DNA from 3 places in the Ensifer sp. LC384 genome. Region 1 is predicted to be linked to each of the others. Evidence: predicted binding sites of a transcription regulator. Region 1 holds the regulator's gene; each other region holds the start of a gene.

What was found. Region 1 encodes LexA, which represses DNA repair genes until DNA is damaged. Its sites were predicted from a motif close to TGTTCNNNNTGTGTTCNG; they were not measured.
Region 2: the regulator LexA is predicted to act here: its motif matches at 5,177-5,194, upstream of BC363_RS05995 (DNA recombination protein RmuC).
Region 3: the regulator LexA is predicted to act here: its motif matches at 4,398-4,415, upstream of uvrA (excinuclease ABC subunit UvrA).

The regions. Positions count from the first base shown of each region.
Region 1 covers NZ_MBST01000015.1:112,856-120,426, forward strand. The annotation lists gene BC363_RS13850 (cyclopropane-fatty-acyl-phospholipid synthase family protein) at 1-317, opposite strand, end outside; partial or broken gene BC363_RS13855 (FAD-binding domain-containing protein) at 429-829, opposite strand; tRNA gene BC363_RS13860 (tRNA-Asn) at 1,003-1,077, opposite strand; gene BC363_RS13865 (hypothetical protein) at 1,228-1,518, shown strand; gene BC363_RS13870 (thermonuclease family protein) at 1,878-2,579, shown strand; tRNA gene BC363_RS13875 (tRNA-Cys) at 3,047-3,120, shown strand; gene BC363_RS13880 (hypothetical protein) at 3,759-4,091, shown strand; gene lexA (transcriptional repressor LexA) at 4,211-4,927, opposite strand; gene BC363_RS13890 (hypothetical protein) at 5,108-5,350, shown strand; gene BC363_RS13895 (hypothetical protein) at 5,388-5,675, opposite strand; gene BC363_RS35430 (hypothetical protein) at 6,132-6,275, opposite strand; gene BC363_RS13900 (DUF4242 domain-containing protein) at 6,456-6,743, opposite strand; gene BC363_RS35435 (hypothetical protein) at 7,107-7,271, opposite strand; tRNA gene BC363_RS13905 (tRNA-Ser) at 7,497-7,571, opposite strand, start outside.
Region 2 covers NZ_MBST01000004.1:157,186-164,756, reverse strand. The annotation lists gene BC363_RS06025 (multidrug efflux RND transporter permease subunit) at 1-701, shown strand, start outside; gene dapE (succinyl-diaminopimelate desuccinylase) at 888-2,081, shown strand; gene BC363_RS06015 (hypothetical protein) at 2,068-2,664, shown strand; gene truA (tRNA pseudouridine(38-40) synthase TruA) at 2,725-3,468, opposite strand; gene fmt (methionyl-tRNA formyltransferase) at 3,468-4,403, opposite strand; gene def (peptide deformylase) at 4,551-5,075, opposite strand; gene BC363_RS05995 (DNA recombination protein RmuC) at 5,227-6,420, shown strand; gene BC363_RS05990 (ribokinase) at 6,473-7,372, shown strand.
Region 3 covers NZ_MBST01000045.1:259,303-266,873, forward strand. The annotation lists gene BC363_RS26445 (DUF72 domain-containing protein) at 1-798, opposite strand, end outside; gene BC363_RS26450 (GNAT family N-acetyltransferase) at 888-1,307, opposite strand; gene uvrA (excinuclease ABC subunit UvrA) at 1,352-4,273, opposite strand; gene BC363_RS26460 (single-stranded DNA-binding protein) at 4,554-5,099, shown strand; gene BC363_RS26465 (MarC family protein) at 5,477-6,106, opposite strand; gene gyrA (DNA gyrase subunit A) at 6,425-7,571, shown strand, end outside.

The DNA.
Region 1 (7,571 bases):
GCCCCGACATCAGGGCTGTCCCAATCGCCATCGATATAGCTTTCCGCGGCGCCGATGGTGCCGCCGGTGATTGCCCGGTGCGGAAGATTCCAGTTGTTCAGCGTCACGGCGGCGCACGGCCCCGGCACCTTTCCCTTGACCAGCAGCCGGCGGCCACTGGGCAGCACAAGCGCCAGCGCGCCGGCCTCGAGATGAACGAGGCCGCGCAGGACCAATTGGGCCTTGAGCGGAAAGTCCTTCAGCACCTGTGAGAGGTTTTCAGTCGAAAGGAGCTCGGCGTTGTCGAAATCGGCAAAGCAGGCTTCTGTATCATGCATAAACCACCCTCCGGCAATCGTTGCATCCGTAACGTGAGCCTAGCGATAATCCGGCAAGAGGCCAACCACGCATTTGTACCGGCGGCGGTGCGATTGTAGCGATCTTTGGGTGGCGTTTCTGATTTCTTGAAACGTGGCCAGCGCGCGGTCGCGCGCAAAGGCGCGTTCGATGATGGGGGTGGGGTAGGTCATCCCAAGCGCGATGCCGGCCGCAGAAAGTGCGGCAGAAGGGGCCGAGAACGGCCGGTGGGTATAGCGGGCTTCAAGCTCGGCCAATTCCGGAACGACGCGCTTCACGTACAGCCCCTCCGGATCGAACTTCTCGCCCTGAAGCATGGGGTTGAAGTTGCGGAAAAATAGCGAGGCATCGGCGCCTGATCCTGCCACCCACTGCCAGCTGGCGGCGTTCGAGGCAGGGTCTGCATCCACCAACGTGTCGCGGACCAGGCTTCTCCGCGCCGCCAGTCGACGAGCAGGTCCTTGATCAGGAAGGAAGCGGCGATCATCCTGATTGTCGTGAAGGCGTAGATCTCGACGAAACCAGATCAGAATCGGCGCTGTCGAATTGGCGCTCCTGACATTCCCGGAAACAATGGCGGAGGAACAAGGCAGGCGTCGCTGGTACCATGGCCGCAAAATGAAAAAGAGCCATTCGGGCGTTACCGCGAATGGCTCTTTTAGAAACTGGCTCCCCGGGCCGGATTCGAACCGGCGACCTGTCGATTAACAGTCGAATGCTCTACCGCTGAGCTACCAGGGATCATCTGCGCGGCGTGTCCTGCAGAAGTGAGGCTGCTAATACAAATGCTTTTCCGATTTGCCAAGCGGTTTTTTCAAAAAAAGTGACAAGTTTTGTTGCGAGCCTGTGGAGAAGCCCCCAATTGTGGGAAACGCAGCCGGATCGGGAATGATGAATAAAAACAGAAAACAGACGCATTTCGGCATAGACCCGCATACTCGGCAGATCGTGTTGGGCAAATGGCGCCTTACCCTGCCGGAATCGCCGCTGCTGCGCATGCTAGTCGGTGGGCTTTTGGTATTCGGCGGCTTTCTCGGCTTCCTGCCGGTGCTCGGCTTCTGGATGGTGCCTTTGGGGCTGCTTGTCCTGTCGCATGATATTCCGTCGGTTCGCCGCCTCCGGCGCAGGTTCGCCGTGTGGTGGGCGCGCCGCCGCAACGGGACGGACGCCTCGAACAAGTAATGATTCTTTTGTGATGGCCGCCCACGTCAATGTGGCGTCGCACCACAGGGATGCAGACCTGTCCGGGCGAGGGAGGGCAAGTCTGGCCTATCGGCTCGTCCACACCGGTTCATGGTCGTGGAGTTTGCTTGGCGGGCAGTTTGCCTTTGTTGCCGATACGCTCTTGAACGTTGCCGCGCTTTGCGGCGACGATCTGCGCGTAGCACCTTCGGAGTGAAAAGCTCGTGGGCCGCCGTACTCCGTTGCGCCATCCCAAAGGTCGTGCACTCAAATTCAAACTCCCGCTTTCGGGCTGTCGGTGAAAACCATTCGGCAACGGATCGGCAGCATAATGCCGGCCGGATCAAGGATGGGGTGGAATGGGTAAGACCACGACACGCCGCGGGCGTCGCCGCGGCAGCCGGACAAAAAAGCAAGGCGGCATGCTGCCCTGGTATCTCGCCGCTGTGCTGACAGTCGGTGGCGTCGTTGCCTATGACCACCGCGGACAATTGCCGGATTTGCCGGGCGTTTCGGGTGTGTTCGCATCGGCACCCAAGTCTACATCGACATCCAGAGCGGAAGATCGGCCGAAAGCACAGGTTCGTGCCGCCGTGCCGCCGGCCGCACACAAGGCGAAGCCTGTCGACGGACCGATACCCGCAGTCAACGTCGGGTTGGCCGCGCCAACACCGATTGAGCGCCCTGTCGCGCAGCCAGCAGCCCTCCAGGCCAAGGCGAATCAGTTCTATTTCTGCGGTATCCGCAACGACAACTGCGTCATCGACGGTGCCACGTTCCGCTATCAAGGTGAAGCGATCCGCGTCGCCGATATCGACGCCCCGCGAATCAAGCAGGCAAGTTGCGATGGCGAGCGCGCACGCGGCTTTTACGCCAAGCAGCGATTGCGTGAACTGTTGAACTCTGGAGATTTCAGGCTGATCGAAGCGATCGGCAGGGACGACGACAAGACCAGCGAGAAGCTGCGCGTGGTGATGCGCGACGGCCGTTCGCTCGGTAACATTCTCGTCTCGGAAGGCCTGGTTCGCCCCTGGAAGGGACGGTCAACGCCGTGGTGCTAGATCCTGGCGAAAGCGCCTCCGCGGCCGTGAAGGAGCGATCCGGCGCTGCGGCTCAAAACCTGTCGGCGATGCGCCGGAAAAACGTCCAGCGAGAAAATGTTGCCGTCATCGGGCGGCAGCCAAACACGTCGAATCTTCATGAGGTGTGAAAGTCTGAGCGGCGGCGCTGCGTGCGAAGCTGGCACCGGACGGCCCAGGATGTCTATTCGTCCGACTCTGCGCGCCGTGTTCGCAGACGGCGCCGGTCAACTGCCTTGTCGTTCCGCGGGGGAGGACCGGGGCTCGAATGATCATATCCGTTCTTCTCGAAAAAGAGGGTAGGGCTGGGGCATGCAGCCGCAATCCACAGAACGGAATGGAAACGCTTGTTCAGGATGAAAAAAGGATCGCATTCAGAATGAACCCTCTTGCACTCTGTCTATATTCATTCTAAACGCTCGCCACGACTTGATAATCTCAGTCGGTGAGGCCTCGTGGCGGAGTGGTGACGCAGAGGACTGCAAATCCTTGTACCCCGGTTCAATTCCGGGCGAGGCCTCCAAAGCCACACCTAATTATTTGATTTTGCGTTGTAATTCAGGGTGCTCAATTGCAGCACCTGCCACGCTTTTTCTATATGTGGGAATTTGTTCCCCGTTCCTCCTGCTTCGTTATCCTCGACCGCCAGCAATTGCTTGCCGATTCCGTCCCAACTAAAGCGGGCGGCCCCGCCGCCGTGGCGAGGCGTGCGCGCTCGGCATCTTGCCCGGCAAAGCTAGTCGCCGACCGATTGCCGATGCCTGTGCGACGATGGCCCCATTGGCCCGGCGTCCACTCCCTGGGAATTGATTGCTGGGTTAAATCTACCTTACGCAGACGACTGCGCCGCACACGGTGGAGATAGTGGGGTGGGGTGGGGTGATGCGGCGAGCGATGACACCCGCCAGCCCCTGCTTACGGCGAGCATGGGTTTGAAGATAAGCCGCGCCATAAGTCGGTCGTGGCCCATCCGCGTTGCCGTGCGCGCGAACAGGCGTCAACCTGCATGGCCTGCCAAGGACACACCCCGAAATGGTGACTCGGCTGGTATTGTCAGTGCAAGGAATATTGTCTCTAGACGGGTTCGGGAATGAATATTCCGGCGGCACGACCCGTACAGGTAGTGTCAAACAAAACCGACAATGGAGGAGATGACATAAAATGAAATGTAAGATCGCCCTGACTGCTCTTGCCGTTCTTGCCGCGTCGACGGCCACCGCAAGCGCTGAGGATCTCGTCTTTCAGCTGAAGAACAAGACGGAAGCGGTTCTGACGAACTTCTACACGTCGCCGGTCGGTGTTGATCAGTGGGAGGACGACGTCTTCGGGCGGCAGGTACTCAATCCGGGCGAAAGCATGGAAATCACCATCGCCGACGGACGTGATGTCTGCAAATACGACATGCGCTTTGAATTCGAAGAAGGCTCCGGTCTCGACACGACTGAAGACACGCAGGACCTCTGCGAACTGGGCGAGTACTCGATTCACCAGTAACATTTTTCGAGCGTGCAAGCCGCACGAGTTGGAGATGCCCGTCTCGCTACCCCAAGGTGGCGAGACGTTCAAGGAAGAGGAAGGCAGGCCAGCACGAAGGCAGCTGGCTTGAGCAAGGCTTAGTGGTAGCGGCGGATCAAGCCAACGAGCTTGCCCTGAATCTTGACGCGGTCGGGGCCGAAAATACGCGTCTCGTAGGCCGGATTGGCCGCCTCGAGCGCAATCGACGCGCCCTTGCGCCGGAAGCGCTTCAGCGTTGCTTCCTCATCATCGACGAGCGCGACGATGATGTCGCCGGGATTGGCCGAGGTGGCATTGCGGATGATCACCGTATCGCCATCGAAGATGCCGGCCTCGATCATCGAATCGCCCTTCACTTCAAGGGCATAGTGCTCGCCGCTGCCGATCATATCGAGCGGAACGGAGATGTCGTGAGTGTTGTTCTGTATCGCCGAGATCGGAACGCCGGCGGCAATGCGTCCCATAACCGGAACCGACACGGAGCTGTTGTCAGCAACCGGCGGCGCTTTCGCGGCGGGGGCAGGGGCCGGCGGCTTCCCGAGGCTGCCCTCGATGACGCTCGGGGAAAACCCGCGACGGGGTTGGGCGCTTGCTGCATAGGCTTCCGGCAGCTTGATGACCTCGAGCGCTCTGGCGCGGTTGGGAAGACGGCGTATGAAACCGCGTTCCTCCAGCGCCGTAATAAGCCGGTGAATGCCCGACTTTGAAGCCAGGTCGAGTGCATCCTTCATCTCGTCGAAAGACGGCGGCACACCCGATTCCTTCATTCGTTCGTGGATGAAAAGAAGCAATTCCTGTTGCTTGCGGGTCAGCATGGCAAGTCGCTCCAGAAGCGTGAAACAAATCAAGAACAGACACTATCTGTTCCATATGTGTTCCGCAAGTGCCTAAAATTCCGTGAATGTGGGATCAAGCGTGCGCGCATCGGCCAACTAGACGCTGCGCGTGCCGCAAGGCGCCGATATGCCTCGTTCCGTTTACGCAATGAGGGTGCAATGAAGAAGCTGGTTCGAATCCTGCTGACGATCGTTGTTCCGGCGACCGCGGTCCTTGGGTTCCGCTGGTATCAATATGTGGACAACAGGGAGAGTCCGTTCGACGAAGTCGGCATCGCGTTGAATGCGGCAATGCCGGGGCCGATCAATCTTTGGGGTTGTGACCGGCTCAAGCTTACCTCTCGCAACGCCGCTCGGTTGCGCCACCGTCGATGGAGCGAAGTGGAAATAGACTGGCATTGAGCGATTGCTGGGCGAGCGTCGCGAAGGAGAGAGTGGTTCAAGCCGGCTGCGTGGCGGAACAGGCGTCCTCGAACTCCTTGACGGTCTCAGCCGAGTTGTCCTCCGGCAGGACGGCGTCCGCCGCGTCGGTCGCTACGGGCGTGTCGCCTTGATAGACGAAGGACTGGATATAGTAGGCGATCGTTCCCTTCCAAACGTTCCGGCCATCGATCTGCTGGCAGGGCACGGCGGTTTCGAAATCGGCTTGCAGGTCGTCGACCGTAGCAGCGCTGAGGGCGATGTTAGGCGATGCGATAATCGAGGCGATAAGCAAGGCTGCAAGCACGGTGAACGTCCGCTAGATCAGAGGTGGTGCCGATAGTTTGGTTAACGATGTGAACCGCGCTTTCGTTCCAAAGTCCAGCAAGCATGCCGGGCACTGTGCCGTGTTCAACAGTTCTTTGCCAAAGGTGATGACGGCTGCTCACGGTGTGGCAGGGAAGGCACAAAGATTTGCATGAACAGGGTGCGTGTCGGCGTTCTCGATCTTCCGACGCCTACCACATGCGGCGTGTCGCCGGCCGATCAGGCCTGGCAGCAGACATGGGAAGCGATTGGCCAGTGCTGCCGCCCGCAATGATCTTTGCATTTCAGGGGGGGCGCGCGACGTGCAAGCGTGCTGGGGTTTCTGGCATTGCGGCGACCAGTCACGCAGGGTGTGCGGAGACGTGCACCCCCAGTCCAACTGGTCACTGACAAAACTCTCCCGACTATTTGGTTCGAGAGGTTAGAGGCGGTTGTCCTATTTCTTGTCTTTCTTGCCGAGCGAAAAGCTGCTGCCTGCCAGCTTCACCTGTGAGCCTTCTGTCGTAACGGCGGCTTTGACGGCCTTGTCCTTCTTGGGTTTTCTAACCTCGCGGTTACTTCGCACTTGACCCTTTGCCATGATCGTCTCCTTGAAAAGGTGTGCCGGGGAACCCTCATGGGCGCCGAATGACCGGCAGACTAGCCTGCATTGATGCCGCCGGAAGTCAATGACGGCGCGCGGGGAGCATTGGCCCGGGCGGCGATTCGGGGGTGTCATGACGCCGATGTCCCGCCCGCGGTGATTATAACACCGCTTCGGCTATTTGCCGCGTCCTTGAGATGCTGTCGAAGGCCCGATCACGGCGGCGACTTCCGTTATTCTGTTGGCCGGAAACCCGCCGCGTTCGGCGTGTTCGCGAATGACGTCGGCGCTCGGTGCCTCGTGGACGCAATAGAGCTTGTCGCCGGCGACATAGCTCGTGATCCATGTGTACGGCACGCCGAGATCGGCGACGACAGCATTGGATTTCGCCGACAGTGCACAGAGGTCGTCCTGACTGAGCTTGTCAGCGCCTGGCACGTCGCGCTCGATGATGAAAGTGGGCATCGCTCAGTTCCTTGACTGTTGGATGACCAATACATCAAGCCTCCCTAATGAAATGGGAGTCAGTGCTTGCGATTGGATGCAAGGCGATTTGCATGTGGCACCGCGTCGGACAACGGCAGTCCTTGCCTTTTTCGGCTAGCAGACCAGCAGGTGCGCTTCGCAGCTTTGAAGCCAGCGAGAGCAAATGTTTGAAGGGTCTTGCGCGAACCGCAAGTTACATCCCCAAGCACTATGGAGTGCAGAGCGACCGCGTGCACGGGCTCCGTTCGGAGCCGATTGCTACAGGGGGAAATCATGCAGCAGGTCTAACGCGCTACCGCGCCATTGGCCTGTCGTATTGGATGCGCGCTGCTGTCATGAAACTCAGTAGCTGAGACGGAAACCGCCCGGACTTGCGGCAGACGGATCGGGCACGGGCAATGGCCCCTGCCATTGCGCATAGGTTGTGTTCGCATCGCCGGTGCTTGCACATCCGGAAAGCGTCAGAACAGCGAGAAAAGCGGCTGTCATCAGATATTTAAGAGGCATGGTTTTCTCCAGTTGTGGGAGATTGCCCAGGCCTCGAGGGGCCGGAATCGGATTCTCCCTCAAATCATCCGGGATGGCAAGCGGACCTGGCTGCAGGTTGGCAATTGCACGCGCCTGTGTTGCTGCGATGGCGGGCGTTGCCCGCAAAACTGGTATGCGGCCGCGGTCGGAACACCTGCTTGGCGGTGCAACTCAGTAACGGGTGGAGAAAAATGAGGCAGTCGATGGCGGAGGAGGTGGGATTCGAACCCACGGTACGCTTTCACGCACGCCGGTTTTCAAGACCGGTGCCTTAAACCG
Region 2 (7,571 bases), on a different contig from region 1:
TCCTGTCGGCCGACATCAACGGCGGCCCGGCACCGGGCTTCTCCTCGGGCCAGGCCCAGGCCGCCATCGAGAAGATCGCTGCGGAAACGCTGCCGCCGGGCATCTCGTTCGAATGGACGGATCTGACCTACCAGCAGATTCTTGCCGGCAATTCGGGCATGCTCGTCTTCCCGCTGGCGCTGCTGCTCGTCTATCTCGTGCTCGCCGCCCAGTATGAGAGCCTGACCCTGCCGATCGCGATCATCCTGATCGTGCCGATGGGCATCATGGCAGCCCTTGCCGGCGTCTGGCTGACGGGAGGCGACAACAACGTCTTCACGCAGATCGGCTTGATCGTGCTTGTCGGGCTTTCCGCCAAAAACGCGATCCTGATCGTCGAGTTCGCCCGCGAACTGGAACTGTCCGGCAGCACCGCCGTCCAGGCGGCAATCGAGGCGAGTCGGCTGCGTCTGCGGCCGATCCTGATGACCTCGATGGCCTTCATCATGGGTGTCGTGCCCCTGGTGATCTCCACCGGCGCCGGCGCCGAAATGCGCTCGGCCATGGGCGTCGCGGTCTTTGCCGGCATGATCGGCGTCACCGCCTTCGGCATCTTCATGACGCCGGTGTTCTACGTGCTGATTCGCAAGCTTTCGGGCGAGCGGCCGTTGAAGCACGCCGGAGCGCATATTGAAGCACCTCATCTCGCGCCTGGAGAATGAGGTAACCCTGCCCCTATATGCGCTTCGAGCGGGCCGGATCTGATCCGGCCCGCTTACGTTGAAGACAGACGGATAGTCTCAGCCGCCGGCTGCACGTCCATCCTGCGTGACAGCCGCGCAACGATCGGATAAACCAGCACCCTCAATCCCATTGGCCCAAGCGCCACGGAGACGGCATATCGCTACATGACCTCGACCAATCCGATCGCCAATCTCGCCACTCTCATCCGTTGCCCCTCCGTTACGCCCGCCGAAGGCGGTGCGCTCTCGGCGCTCGAAGCCATGCTGAAGCCGCTCGGCTTCGTCGTCGACCGGGTGACCGCGAAGGACGTGGGCACGCCCGATATCGAGAACCTCTATGCCCGGCTTGGCAGCGATGGGCCGCATCTGATGTTTGCCGGCCACACCGACGTGGTGCCGGTCGGCGACGAAAGTGCGTGGACCCACGGCCCGTTTTCCGCCGACATCGCCGGCGGCGAAATGTATGGCCGCGGCGCCGTCGACATGAAGGGCGGCATCGCCTGTTTCGTGGCAGCGGTTGCCCGTCACATCGAAAAGCATGGAGCCCCGAAGGGTTCGGTTTCCCTTCTCATCACCGGCGACGAGGAAGGTCCTGCCATCAACGGCACGACGAAGCTTCTCGACTGGGCAGCCGCCAAGGGCGAGCGCTGGGATGCCTGCCTGGTCGGTGAACCGACCAATCCCGACCGGCTCGGCGACATGATCAAGATCGGCCGGCGTGGGTCGCTTTCGGGCCGGATCACCGTCAACGGCGTTCAGGGCCACGCGGCCTACCCGCATCTGGCGGACAATCCGGTGCGGGGCATCCTGCAACTGACGCAGGCGCTGATGGATCCGCCCTTCGACAACGGCACGGAAAACTTCCAGCCATCCAACCTGGAAGTGACGACGATCGACGTCGGCAACAGCGCCGTCAACGTCATTCCGGCAAAGGCGAGCGCCGCCTTCAATATCCGCTTCAACGATACCTGGACCGCCGAGAGCCTGATGGCGGAGATCGTCGCCCGGCTCGACCGCGCGGCGGCTGATGGCGCGCTGCGGGCGGGTCGCGATCCGGTCAGATACGAGATCACCTGGAACGAGCGCCCGAGCCACGTTTTCCTGACGCGCAACAATGCGCTGATCTCATCGCTGTCGGGCGCGGTCGAAGCGGTCACCGGCCAGCAGCCAAAGCTTTCGACCACCGGCGGCACCTCGGACGCGCGGTTCATCAAGGACTATTGCCCCGTCGTCGAATTCGGCCTCGTCGGCCAGACCATGCACATGGTCGACGAGCGCGTCGCCGTCGCCGACCTTGAAACGCTGACGGGCATCTACGAAACCTTCATCGCCCGATGGTTCGGCCATGCCGCCGCTTGAGGAGGTCCTGGCCTATATCAAGGGCCTCTGGCTGCTGGTCCAGGGCAATGGCGAGGGTTTCCGCTGGCTCGATTTCAGCGAGAGCGGATTGTGGCGCTCGTTTACGGCCATGCTCTGGTGCCTGCCGGCCATCGCCGTCACCTGGGCATCCTGGCGGCTTTATTATCTCTCGGCCATGCCGACCGGCACCACTGTTGGTTTCAGCTTCGTCTTCAAGCTGCTGGTCGTCGACCTCGTCAGCTGGTTGCTGCCGCTCGTCTTGATTTTCATCCTGGCGCGCCCGCTCGGCTTTGCCGCGGCCGTGGTGCCGATCGTTGTCACCACCAACTGGCTTTCCGTGCCGTTGTCCTATGCGATGGCGGTGCCGGCAGCGATCCGCCTGGTCATTCCCGGCAGCGAGGGGCTGACAAGCCTGATCTGGCTGGTGCTGCTCTTCGTCAGCATCGGCGTGCTCTTCCGGCTGCTGCGCATCATCACCGGAAACCAGGTCTTGCTCACCTCGGCGCTGACGGCGCTCTTCCTGCTGCCGTCGATGATGTTGGGCGAGGTGCTGCAGCAGTTCTTCGGCCTGATCCCGAGCTGACAAGCAACACGACAGCACCCGAAAAGTGTCGCGCGCCCTCTGCGCGCGACTGGCCATGTCTCAATAATCGACCTGCATGAAATAGAGCCCGTCAGGCGGCGCCACCGGGCCGCAGGCCTTGCGATCGCGTGCTTCGAGCACCGTCTGCAGCTCGTCCGGCGTCCACTTTCCCTCGCCCACCAGCTTCAGCGAGCCGGCGAAGGAGCGGATCTGATTGTGCAGGAAGCTCTGCGCGGTAGCGCGAATTTCGATCAGGTCGCCGGACCGGGTGACGTCGAGGCGGTCGAGCGTGCGCATCGGGCTTGTCGCCTGGCAATGGGCCGAGCGGAAGGTGGTGAAGTCGTGATGGCCGACGAGCCGCTGCGCGCCTTCATGCATCGCGTGGTGATCAAGCGGCTTCGGCACCCACCAGGCGCGCTTCGCCTCCAGCGCCAGCGGCGACTGTCGGCAGATGATCCGATAGAGGTAATGGCGGCGCAGCGCCGAAAACCGCGCGTCGAAGGCGTCGGGAACTTCCTGGGCTTCGAGGATCGAAACGCCCTCGCCGGCCATGCCCAGATGCGCATTCAGCGCATTGCGCAGCGTGTGGGGTTTCCACTGGCGCGTCAGGTCCGCATGCGCCACCTGCCCGACGGCATGCACGCCGGAATCGGTACGCCCGGCCCCGCGGATCGAGACGGTTTCGCCGGTCAGCGACAGGATCGCCTTTTCGATCGCGCCCTGAACGGAGGGGCCGTTGTCCTGCCGCTGCCAGCCGACATAGTTCGAGCCGTCATATTCGACGGTCAGTCGAAAGCGCGGCATCAGCCAACCCTCGTGCCGGCGGCGATCGGCGTGCCGCGCAGGAAATCGGCAACGGCAAGCGCCTTGCCACCCGCCCGCTGCAGCCGCGTCGGCCGGACGGCTCCTTCGCCGCAGGCAATGGTGAGATTATCGTCGAGCACGGTTCCGGCGGCCCCGTCACCGGTCACGCGCTCGGAATTCAGAACCTTGACCCGCTCCGGCTTGCCGGCGATGTCGAGCTCGAACCAGGCGCCCGGAAAGGGTGACAGGCCGCGAATGTGGTCGTGCACTTCGCGCCCCGTCCGGGCGAAATCGATGCGGGTCTCGGCCTTGCTGATCTTGGCGGCGTAGACGACGCCCGCCTCCGCCTGCTCGGTCAGCGGCAGATCATCCGCTTCGAGCTTGCCGATCGCTTCCTTCATCAGGTTAGCGCCGACCTGCATCAGCCGATCGTGAAGCTCGCCAGCCGTCATCGTCTCGCCGATCTGCACCGCCTTGGTGAGTGCGACCGGGCCGGTGTCCAGCCCCTTGTCCATCTTCATCACCATCATGCCGGTCTCATGGTCGCCGGCCATGATGGCGCGCTGGATCGGAGCCGCACCGCGCCAGCGCGGCAGGAGCGAAGCGTGGCCATTGTAGCAGCCGAGCCGCGTTCCGGTCAGGATCACCTCCGGCAGCAACAGGCCATAGGCGACGACGACGGCGACGTCGGCGTCGAACGCGCGGAAGGTCCGGCGATCGGCTTCATCCTTGAAATTGACGGGCGTGAGCACGGGAACGCCCAGCAGCTCGGCGGCCTGGTGCACCGGCGACTTCTGCAGATCGAGCCCCCGGCGTCCGCCGGGCCGCGGCGGCTGGGTGTAGACGGCAACGATCTCGTGGCCGGCTGCCGCGAGTGCGGCCAGCGTCGGCACGGAAAATTCCGGCGTACCCATGAAGATGATGCGAAGCGACAAGGCGGATACTCCGACCGTTTGAAATCAGGCCCCTTCAAACGGGTTTACGCGCCTCAAATCAAGCCCCTCGATCGCAAAGGGCTGCCGACGGCACCGTAAGGACGATCAGATCGCCTTAGAGGACGATCAGATCGCCTCGGAGGACGATCAGATCGCCTTGGCGCCGCGGGTCTTGGCGGCCTTGGTGAACTTGCGGATCACCATGTCGCGCTTGAGCTTGGAGATGTGGTCGATGAACAGCACGCCGTTCAGGTGATCGATCTCGTGCTGCAGGCAGGTCGCCAGCAGGCCATCGGCCTTGACGATCTGCTCCTTGCCGTCACGGTCGAGGTGCTTGACGGTGACCATCGCCGGGCGCTCCACTTCGGCGTAATAGTCCGGAATGGAGAGGCAGCCTTCCTCATAGACCGAGAACTCGTCGGAAGAAGCGACGATTTCGGGATTGATGAAGACGCGGGGGGTCTTCTCGTCCCCTTCCTTGGAGACGTCGAGCACCAGCATGCGCTTCGCTACGCCGATCTGGATGGCAGCGAGCCCGATGCCCGGGGCATCGTACATCGTTTCGAGCATATCGTCGGCCAGGCGACGGATGTCGGCATCGATGGTTTCGATCGGGGTCGAGACCTGACGCAGGACAGGATCGGGGAGAATGATAAGCGGCTTGATCGTCATGTTGCTCCCATAACCGATCTTTCCGTCCGGGTGCAAGAAAATTGGCGCGCACCCTGCAGACGTCCCGGCAATGTCGCCTCTCGTTAACCGCGCCGGATGAATGTTCTTGTTTTGATCTATCGTTGAAAAGAGAATCTGTTAGGCTTGCGGCATGGAACCTGCGCCAATTTCGTTCGATCAGCCCGTTTTTCTCATCGGCACCGTGCCGGTCACCGTCGCCCATCTCTGCATGGTTCTGGCCGTGCTGGCGGTCGGCTTCGTGTTGATGTCCGTTTCGCGGCGGCGGCGGGCTGGCGACGACGAGCGCCATGAACAGATGGCCATGCTTCTGGCGGCGCAAACGGAAATGCAGGGCCGCATCGCGGCGATGGCCGACGTGTTCGGCACCCGTCAGGCGGAACTGAACCAGACGCTGAGCCAGCGGATCGACGGCATGACGCACCGGATCGGCGCCTCGATCAGCGAGCAGACCAAGGCGACGCACGAAAACCTGCGGCGACTGCAGGAGCGTCTGGCGGTGATCGACACCGCCCAGAACAACATCCAGTCGCTGGCAAAGGACATGGCCGGGCTGCAAGCCATTCTTTCGAACAAGCAGACACGCGGCGCCTTTGGCCAGTCGCGCATGGAGACGATCGTCGCCGACGGCCTGCCGATGGGCGCCTTCGCCTTCCAGACGACGCTTTCCAACGGCGCCCGCCCGGACTGCACCATCCGCATGCCGAACGACCAGCCGCCACTGGTGATCGACGCGAAGTTTCCGCTCGAAGCCTGGAACGGCATGCGGGACGCGGCAACCCCGGAACGCCGCCAGCAGATGGCGCAACTCTTCCGCCGTGACATGGAGGTGCATGTCCGCGATATCGCCAGCAAATATCTGATCCCGGGTGAGACGCAGGAGACGGCATTTCTCTTCGTACCGTCCGAATCGATCTTCGCGGAGATCCACGAGCATTTCGAGGCGATCGTCCAGAAGGCGCACCGGCAGCGGATCGTCATCGTCTCGCCATCGCTGCTGCTCTTGTCGATCCAGGTGATCCAGGCGATCCTCAGGGACGCCCGCATGCGCGAGCAGGCGCACCTCATCCAGGGAGAAGTGGCGCGGCTGATGGAGGACCTGACGCGTCTCGACGAGCGGGTGCGCAAGCTGCAGGGACACTTCGCCATGAGCCAGAAGGATGTCGAAGAGATCCTCATCTCCTCGGGCAAGCTTGCGCGCCGCGGCGCCAAGATCGAAGCGCTGGAACTTGAGGCGGAAGGCGCGGCGCGGCCGGACGACGAACCGCGCCATGCCGTCGACAATCGCGTCGGGCAATTGCGCCTCAGGGTGGTTGACGAGGACTGACGGTCTCGGGCACTCTCCGGCCAAAATCAGCAATTCGACGGGACATCTTCACATGATCACTGTTTTTGGGTCCATCAACATGGACCTGATCGCCACGACCGCGCGCCTGCCGAAGCCCGGCGAAACCGTTGCCGGCTCTGGCTTTTCGACCGCCGCCGGCGGCAAGGGCGCCAACCAGGCGCTGGCCGCGCGGCGTGCCGGTGCCGCCGTTCACATGGCCGGCGCCGTCGGCTCGGACAGTTTTGCCGATGGCGCACTCGAATTGCTCCGGGAGGCCGGCGCCGACCTGTCGCTGACCAAGACTGTCGAGGAACCGACAGGCACGGCCCATATCCTCGTCGGTGGTGACGGCGAGAATGTCATCGTCGTCGTTGCCAGCGCCAACGCAACGGTCAATGAGGCCGATGCCGTTGCCGCCGTCGACGGCATGAACGCCGGCGATACCTTGATGCTGCAGCTGGAAATACCGGCGACCTCGGTCGAAAAGGCACTTGCCGAAGCCCGGCGCAAGGGCATCCGATCGGTCATCAATATCGCGCCCTTGACGCCGGAAGCGGCACGCCTCGGCCGGCTCGCCGATATCGTCATCGCCAACGAGACGGAGTTCGAACTGCTGGCCGGCAAGTCGGGCATCGAAGGTTCCGAGCGCGAAGAGGCGATGAAGAAGCTGCATGCCGAAACCGGGCATACGGTCATCGTCACGCTGGGGGCAGAAGGCGTCGTCGCAGTGCACGAGGGCGAGGTCCATCGCGCCCGGGGTCTCAAGATCGATCCGGTCGATACCGTCGGCGCCGGCGATACGTTCTGCGGCTACCTGGCCGCAAGCCTTGACGAGAAGCTGGCGTTTCACGACGCCCTCAGGCGTGCGGCGGTGGCGGGCTCGCTTGCCTGCCTCAAGCGTGGTGCGCAGCCTTCGATCCCACTTGCCTCAGAGGTAGAGCCACGCATCTGAAGTCGCGGCTTCGATCTTAAAGTGCGTTGCGATCTTTCGCTTACCGCACTTTACTGCATAATTCCTTAAATCGGAATCGATTTAAGGGCAAAATTATGCAGCAATTCAAAGTGTTACAGCGACCTTTGCGCGTCTAAATAGACGCGCGGCGCTGTAAGCTTTCGTTTTTACGCATGTCGTTATCGCAGAACCGCTGCAC
Region 3 (7,571 bases), on a different contig from region 1:
GACGCGTTTTTGCAGCTCGCGCGCGCCGTTCGGCGCATTCACCTTGCCTTCGGTGATGAAGAAGGCAAAGACATCGCGCGGCTCCTTCTTTGCCTTGCGATCGGGTGCGCTCTTGGCCAGCACATCCGGCTCTCCGCCGGCAGCAAAGGTTTTGGCGCGCTCCGCCCAGAGATCGAGCTGGTCGCTCGCATAGCAGGTCTTGATGTCGTCACTGCCCTTCTGCAGGCGCAGATAGACGAAATCGGCGGTGACATCGGCGATCATCGGATAGTCCGCATGTTCTGCGAGAACGACGGCCACCTTATATTTTTCAAGCAGGTCGACGAACTCGCGTACCTGGAACGTCGGATTGCGCACCTCGACGACGTGGCGCAGTGGCAGACCATCCTGCTTTTCCGGAAGGAGTTTGAGGAAGCCTTCGAAATCCTCCGGCTCGAACTTCTTCGTCGGCGCGAACTGCCACAGGATCGGCCCGAGATGGGGCCCGAGTTCCGTCAGCCCCTGCGTCAGGAATTTCTGCATGGATTCACCGGCATCGGCCAGAACCTTGCGATTAGTGACGAAGCGGCTGGCCTTCAGCGAAAAGATGAAACCATCCGGCACGTCGGCCGCCCACTTGGCGAAGGTTTCCGGCTTCTGCGACGAATAATAGGTGCCGTTGACCTCGATCGCCCGCAACTCCTTGCCGGCAAATTCAAGCTGTCGCTTCTTCGACAGGCGGTCGGGATAAAACGTGCCCTCCCAGGGCTCGAAGGTCCAACCGCCAATACCAACGCGGATCTTTCCGGATTGTGTCATCCCATCCTCCTCATGGCGGCAAATTCAAGCCGCATCTAGCTTTGTTCAACGGCCGTCCACGCTGCGGGCTTGGCCATATGCACCAGCGTCTACCCTGGCCGATAGGGGTTCGGGCGGCGACCCATTTCTTGAAAACCATAGGCACGGTAAAGTGCGATGCTTCGCTCCATCCGCGCATTGGCAGACGGCCGCACTTCCGCCACGCCCCGTTCGACCGCCTGCGCATCAAGGACTCGCAACAGTTCGATCCCAATTCCCTGGCCTTGGAAGGCGGGTGCAACCGCGATACTGAAGATCAAAAGGTGATCCGTCTGCCGTTCGAAAACGGCAAGCGCGGAAATCGCGTCGCCATCGTCTCGGATCCAGACCTCTTCGCGCGCGATGCGAGCCTCGTAATCCTCGGCTACGGGCAAGGGCGGTCCACCGAGCAGGACCGTATAGGGCGCGTAGGCTGCAACGGTGACATCCTGCACGGCGGGCAGGTCGTTCATCGTCGCCGGTCGCATCATCGCGAGACCGGCGACAGCGCTGCTCCGCCCGTTGCCCGAGACGCTCACTCGGCCGCCTCGACCTTTCTCATCGGACGACGCTCCAGCAGCTCCTTCAGGAACTGACCGGTGTAGGAGCGCGGCTCCTTGACCACGTCCTCCGGCGTTCCCTTGGCGATGACTTCACCACCGCCATCGCCGCCTTCGGGACCGAAGTCGATGACCCAGTCGGCCGTCTTGATGACTTCGAGATTGTGCTCGATGACGACGACGGAATTGCCCTGGTTGACGAGTTCATGCAGAACTTCAAGAAGCTTTGCCACGTCGTGGAAATGCAAGCCGGTCGTCGGTTCGTCGAGAATATAAAGCGTGCGTCCGGTCGAGCGCTTCGACAGTTCCTTGGCGAGCTTGACGCGCTGGGCTTCGCCGCCCGACAGCGTGTTTGCCTGCTGGCCGACCTTGATATAGCCAAGCCCCACCTGGTTCAGCGTCACCAGCTTGTCGCGCACGGCAGGAACGGCAGCAAAGAACTCCACGCCTTCCTCGACCGTCATGTCGAGCACGTCGGCGATCGACTTGCCCTTGAAGTGCACGTCCAGCGTTTCGCGGTTGTAGCGCTTGCCGTGGCAGACGTCGCAGGTGACGTAGACATCCGGCAGGAAGTGCATCTCGATCTTGATGACGCCGTCGCCCTGGCAGGCTTCGCAGCGCCCGCCCTTGACGTTGAAAGAGAAGCGGCCGGGCTGGTAGCCGCGGGCCTTGGCTTCCGGCAGCCCGGCGAACCAGTCGCGGATCGGGGTGAAGGCGCCGGTATAGGTGGCCGGGTTGGAGCGCGGCGTGCGGCCAATCGGCGACTGGTCGATGTCGATCACCTTGTCGATGTGCTCGAAGCCGTCGATACGGTCATGCTCGGCCGGGTTTTCGCGGGCACCCATGATACGACGGGCGGCTGCCTTGTAGAGCGTCTCGATCAGGAACGTGGACTTGCCGCCACCCGACACGCCGGTAACGGCCGTGAAAATGCCAAGCGGAATGGACGCCGTGACATTCTTCAGGTTATTGGCCCGCGCACCGACGACGGCGATTTCCTTTTTCTTCTTCGGCTTGCGGCGCTCGCTCGGCACGGCAACCGACAACTCGCCGGAGAGATATTTTCCGGTCAGCGACTTCGGATTCGAGATGACGTCCGCGGGCGACCCTTGCGCGATAACCTCGCCGCCGTGGATGCCGGCCGCCGGGCCGATATCGACGACATAGTCGGCGGTCAGGATCGCGTCTTCATCATGTTCGACGACGATGACGGTATTACCGATGTCGCGGAGGTGGCGCAGCGTATCGAGCAGGCGAGCGTTGTCGCGCTGATGCAGGCCGATCGACGGTTCGTCCAGCACGTAAAGCACGCCCGTCAGGCCGGAGCCGATCTGCGATGCCAGGCGAATGCGCTGGCTCTCGCCGCCCGACAGTGTGCCGGAGTTACGCGACAGGCTGAGATATTCGAGGCCAACGTCGTTGAGGAAGCGCAGGCGATCGCGGATCTCCTTGAGAATGCGAACCGCTATCTCGTTCTGCTTGGTGTTGAGATGCGCCGGCAGAGCCTCGAACCAGTCACGGGCGACGCGGATCGACATCTCGGTGACCTGACCGATATGCAGCGTGTCGATCTTGACCGCGAGCGCTTCCGGTTTCAGGCGGAAGCCGGCGCAGGCCGGGCAGGGGGCTGCCGACATATAGCGCTCGATCTCCTCGCGCGCCCAGGCGCTGTCGGTTTCCTTCCAGCGGCGCTCGAGGTTGGGCACGATGCCCTCGAAATTCTTGGTGGTGTTGTAGGAGCGGGCACCATCTTCATAGTGGAAGACGATCTTCTCCTCCGTGCCATGCAAGATGGCTTTCTGCGCGTCGGCAGACAGCTCGCTCCAGCGATTGCCGAGCTTGAAGCCGAAAACCTTGCCAAGCGCTTCCAGCGTCTGGTTGTAGTAGGGCGACGATGATTTCGCCCAGGGCGCGATCGCGCCGTCGCGCAGCGTCCTGTTGTCTTCAGGCACGATCAGCGCTTCGTCGATCTTCTGCTGGCTGCCGAGACCATCGCAGGTCGGGCAGGCGCCGAAAGGATTGTTGAACGAGAACAGGCGTGGCTCGATCTCGGAAATCGTAAAGCCGGAGACCGGGCAGGCGAATTTTTCCGAAAACAGCACGCGCTGGTGGGTTTCGTTGAGCGATTTGTTGGCCGAGCCGCCGGCAGCCGTTTCTTCCGGCGGCAGCGCCTTGTCGGCAAATTCGGCGACGGCAAGACCATCGGCCAGCGTCAGGCAGGTTTCCAGGCTGTCGGCCAGGCGCGAGGCAAGATCGGGCCGCACGACGACACGGTCGACGACCACGTCGATGTCGTGCTTGTACTTCTTGTCGAGCGCCGGAACCTCGGCGATTTCGTAGAAGGTGCCGTCGACCTTGACGCGCTGAAAACCCTTCTTCATCAGTTCGGCGAGTTCCTTCTTGTACTCGCCCTTGCGACCGCGCACGAGCGGCGCAAGGATATAAAGGCGCGTTCCTTCGCCGAAGGCGAGAACCCGGTCGACCATCTGGCTGACCGTCTGGCTCTCGATCGGCAACCCGGTCGCCGGCGAATAGGGCACACCGACGCGCGCGAAAAGCAGACGCATGTAGTCGTAGATCTCGGTCACGGTTCCGACGGTCGAGCGCGGGTTGCGCGAGGTCGTCTTCTGCTCGATCGAAATCGCCGGCGACAGGCCGTCGATCTGGTCGACATCCGGCTTCTGCATCATCTCGAGGAATTGGCGCGCATAGGCCGACAGGCTCTCGACGTAGCGGCGCTGGCCTTCGGCATAGATCGTATCAAAGGCAAGCGACGACTTGCCGGAGCCTGAAAGCCCGGTCATCACGATCAGCTTGTTGCGCGGCAGATCGAGGTCGATGCCCTTGAGATTGTGCTCGCGCGCGCCACGAATGGAGATGGTCTTGAGTTCGCTCATCGGAAGCCAGCTTTTGCATGTCGGTTGAAAGCCCCCTATGTAATGACGCTAACGCCCATGTCGAGGCGCAATCGGCAAAACTGGTGGCCATTTCGATTCGGTTGACAGGATCATAGTGAAATATTAGAACAAAGAAAGAACAAACAACGCGCAAATCGACCAAATCTGTTGTGGATTATGTATGATGCGGGGCGTATCCGCAGCGGCGGACCGCTAAGATGTGCGTTCTTGAAATTCGAAAGCCGTGCCGGTGGCGCGGCAAAACCACGGGAAAAGCAATATGGCTGGTAGTGTCAACAAGGTAATCTTGGTCGGCAACGTCGGGGCGGACCCGGAAATCCGGCGCACGCAGGACGGCCGGCCGATCGCCAACCTGCGCATTGCCACATCGGAGACCTGGCGCGACCGCAACAGCGGCGAACGTCGCGAGAAAACCGAATGGCACACCGTCGTCGTCTTCAACGAAGGCCTGTGCAAGGTCGTCGAGCAATACGTCAAGAAGGGCGCCAAGCTCTATATCGAAGGTGCGCTGCAGACCCGCAAATGGCAGGACCAGACCGGCAACGACCGTTACTCGACGGAAGTCGTGCTGCAGGGCTTCAACTCGACGCTGACGATGCTTGACGGTCGCGGCGAGGGCGGTGGCTCCGGCGTCAGCCGTGGCGGTTCGAGTGACTTCGGTGGCGGCGGTGGTGGCTACGACGACTACGACCAGCAGCCGCGCCAGTCCTCCGGTGGCGGACGCTCCGGCGGCGGCCAGGGTGGTCAGGGCAGCCAGGGTGGGGGCAACTTCTCGCGCGACCTGGACGACGACATCCCGTTCTGAGCCACGCCTCAGCGATCTGCCGTCGCGGAAGCACTGTGGCGACCAGCCTCAGACGATGCGGGTCTTGGTTTGGCAATATCGTGACATTGAAGAAGGGCCGGGAAACCGGCCCTTACGCCGTTGACGAACCTCGCCTCTGTGCAACACGCGGATCGCCAAAAGCTCCTCTCTTTGCGTCATGCTCGGGCTTGACCCGAGCATCCAGCGCCCCCTGGCCCTTGCGCCGTGGCGACAGGGTTGGATCCTCGGGTCAAGCCCGAGGATGACGGCAGAACGGTCGGACGGCGAAATCAGCTTTGTCATCAATCTCGGGCCGACATACGCCGGCCCTTCTTGCGTTCAAACGAAAGCCTCGGCCAGCCAACGTCGCAATGGCCTCAGATCGCCATTGCCGATTTCACGCCATCAACGACGAACTGAACCGCCAATGCCGCCAGGATAACGCCGAGCAGGCGGGTGAGGATTGCCCGGCCGGTGACGCCGAGAAAGCGGTCGATGCGTTCGGCGATAACAAGGGCCAGGAAGAGGCTGACCATCGACAGCGCGATGACGATCAGCAGCTGCGTGCGCTCGACCGCGGTCGGGAACGAGCCGGCGAGCAGGATCGTCGCAGAGATCGCGCCCGGTCCGGCAATCAGCGGCAGGGCGAGCGGGAACACGGCGATATTGTGGATGTGGTCCTTGACGGTGGCGTTTTCGCCGGTCTTTTCCTTCCGCTCCTGACGCTTCTCGAAAATCATCTCAAACGAGATCCAGAACAACAGCAGGCCGCCGGCGATGCGGAAGGCGCCGATGGAGATGCCGAGCAGACCGAGAATGCCGTTGCCGAATACGGCGAAGGCGGCAAGGATGAAGAAGGCGATCAGCGAGCCGCGCGTCGCGACCTGAAACCGTTCCTGCCGGCTGAGGCCGACCGTGAGGCTCAGAAAGATCGGGGCAAGGCCCGGCGGATCGAGCGTAACGAGCAGCGTGGTGAGTGCGTTGACCAGCAGGTCGACATTGAACATCCGTTTCCCCTTCCGGATTGTCACCCCGAGTTTTCCCGGTGGCGGATCGGCATTGTTAGGCAAGCGGAGGGGGCTTGGGAAGGGGTCGGTGGCCAAAGCTTAAGCAATAGCTTAATGAGGATGTGACGGAACCTTCTCACAGCCGTTCAGGCCGGGCAGCCGACTTTGTCGCCAGCACTTCCGATTTACGCTGCAATGCCCTAGAAAAGCCTGCTCCGACGGCAAAAGACTGTTCACAACCACGGGCCAAAATTGGCGCTTCCAGGCGCATTCGGCTATAAATATCCGACTGATTCTGAACAAAGATCGTGATCACAATTGACTGAGCAAAGCACTCCCGGCGGCGGAAAGACTCCGCCAGGCATCGAGCCGATTTCCATCATCGAGGAAATGCAGCGGTCCTATCTCGATTACGCCATGAGCGTCATCGTCAGCCGCGCGCTTCCAGATGTGCGTGACGGTCTGAAACCCGTTCATCGCCGCATCCTCTACGGGATGAGCGAACTCGGCATCGACTGGAACAAGAAGTACGTCAAATGCGCCCGTGTCACCGGCGACGTGATGGGTAAATACCACCCACACGGCAACTCGGCGATCTACGATGCGCTGGCGCGCATGGCCCAGGACTGGTCGCTGCGGCTGCCGCTGATCGACGGCCAAGGCAACTTCGGTTCCGTCGACGGCGACCCGCCGGCGGCAGAACGCTACACCGAATGCCGCCTGCAGAAGGCCGCGCACTCGCTGCTTGACGACCTCGACAAGGAAACGGTCGATTTCCGCGACAACTACGACGGCACGCTGAGCGAGCCGGTGGTGGTGCCCGCGAAGTTCCCGAACCTGCTCGTCAACGGCGCCGGCGGCATCGCGGTCGGCATGGCGACCAACATTCCGCCGCACAACCTCGTCGAAGTCATCAACGGCTGCGTGGCGCTGATCGACAATCCGGCGATCGAATTGCCGGAGTTGATGGAAATCATCCCAGGGCCTGACTTCCCGACCGGCGCGCTCATTCTCGGCCGCTCGGGCATCCGCTCGGCCTATGAGACCGGCCGCGGCTCGGTCATCATGCGCGGCCGTGCCCATATCGAGCCGATGCGCGGCGACCGCGAGCAGATCATCATCACCGAAATCCCCTATCAGGTGAACAAGGCGACAATGATCGAGAAGATGGCCGAACTGGTGCGCGACAAGCGCATCGAAGGCATCTCGGATCTGCGCGACGAGTCGGACCGTCAGGGCTATCGCGTCGTCGTCGAGCTCAAGCGCGACGCCAATGCCGACGTCATCCTGAACCAGCTTTACCGTTACACGCCGCTGCAGTCGTCCTTCGGCTGCAATATGGTGGCGCTCAACGGCGGCAAGCCGGAACAGATGACGCTCCTCGACATGCTGCGGGCCTTCGTCTCCTTCCGCGAGGAAGTCGTTAGCCGGAGAACGAAATACCTGCTGCGCAAGGCGCGTGACC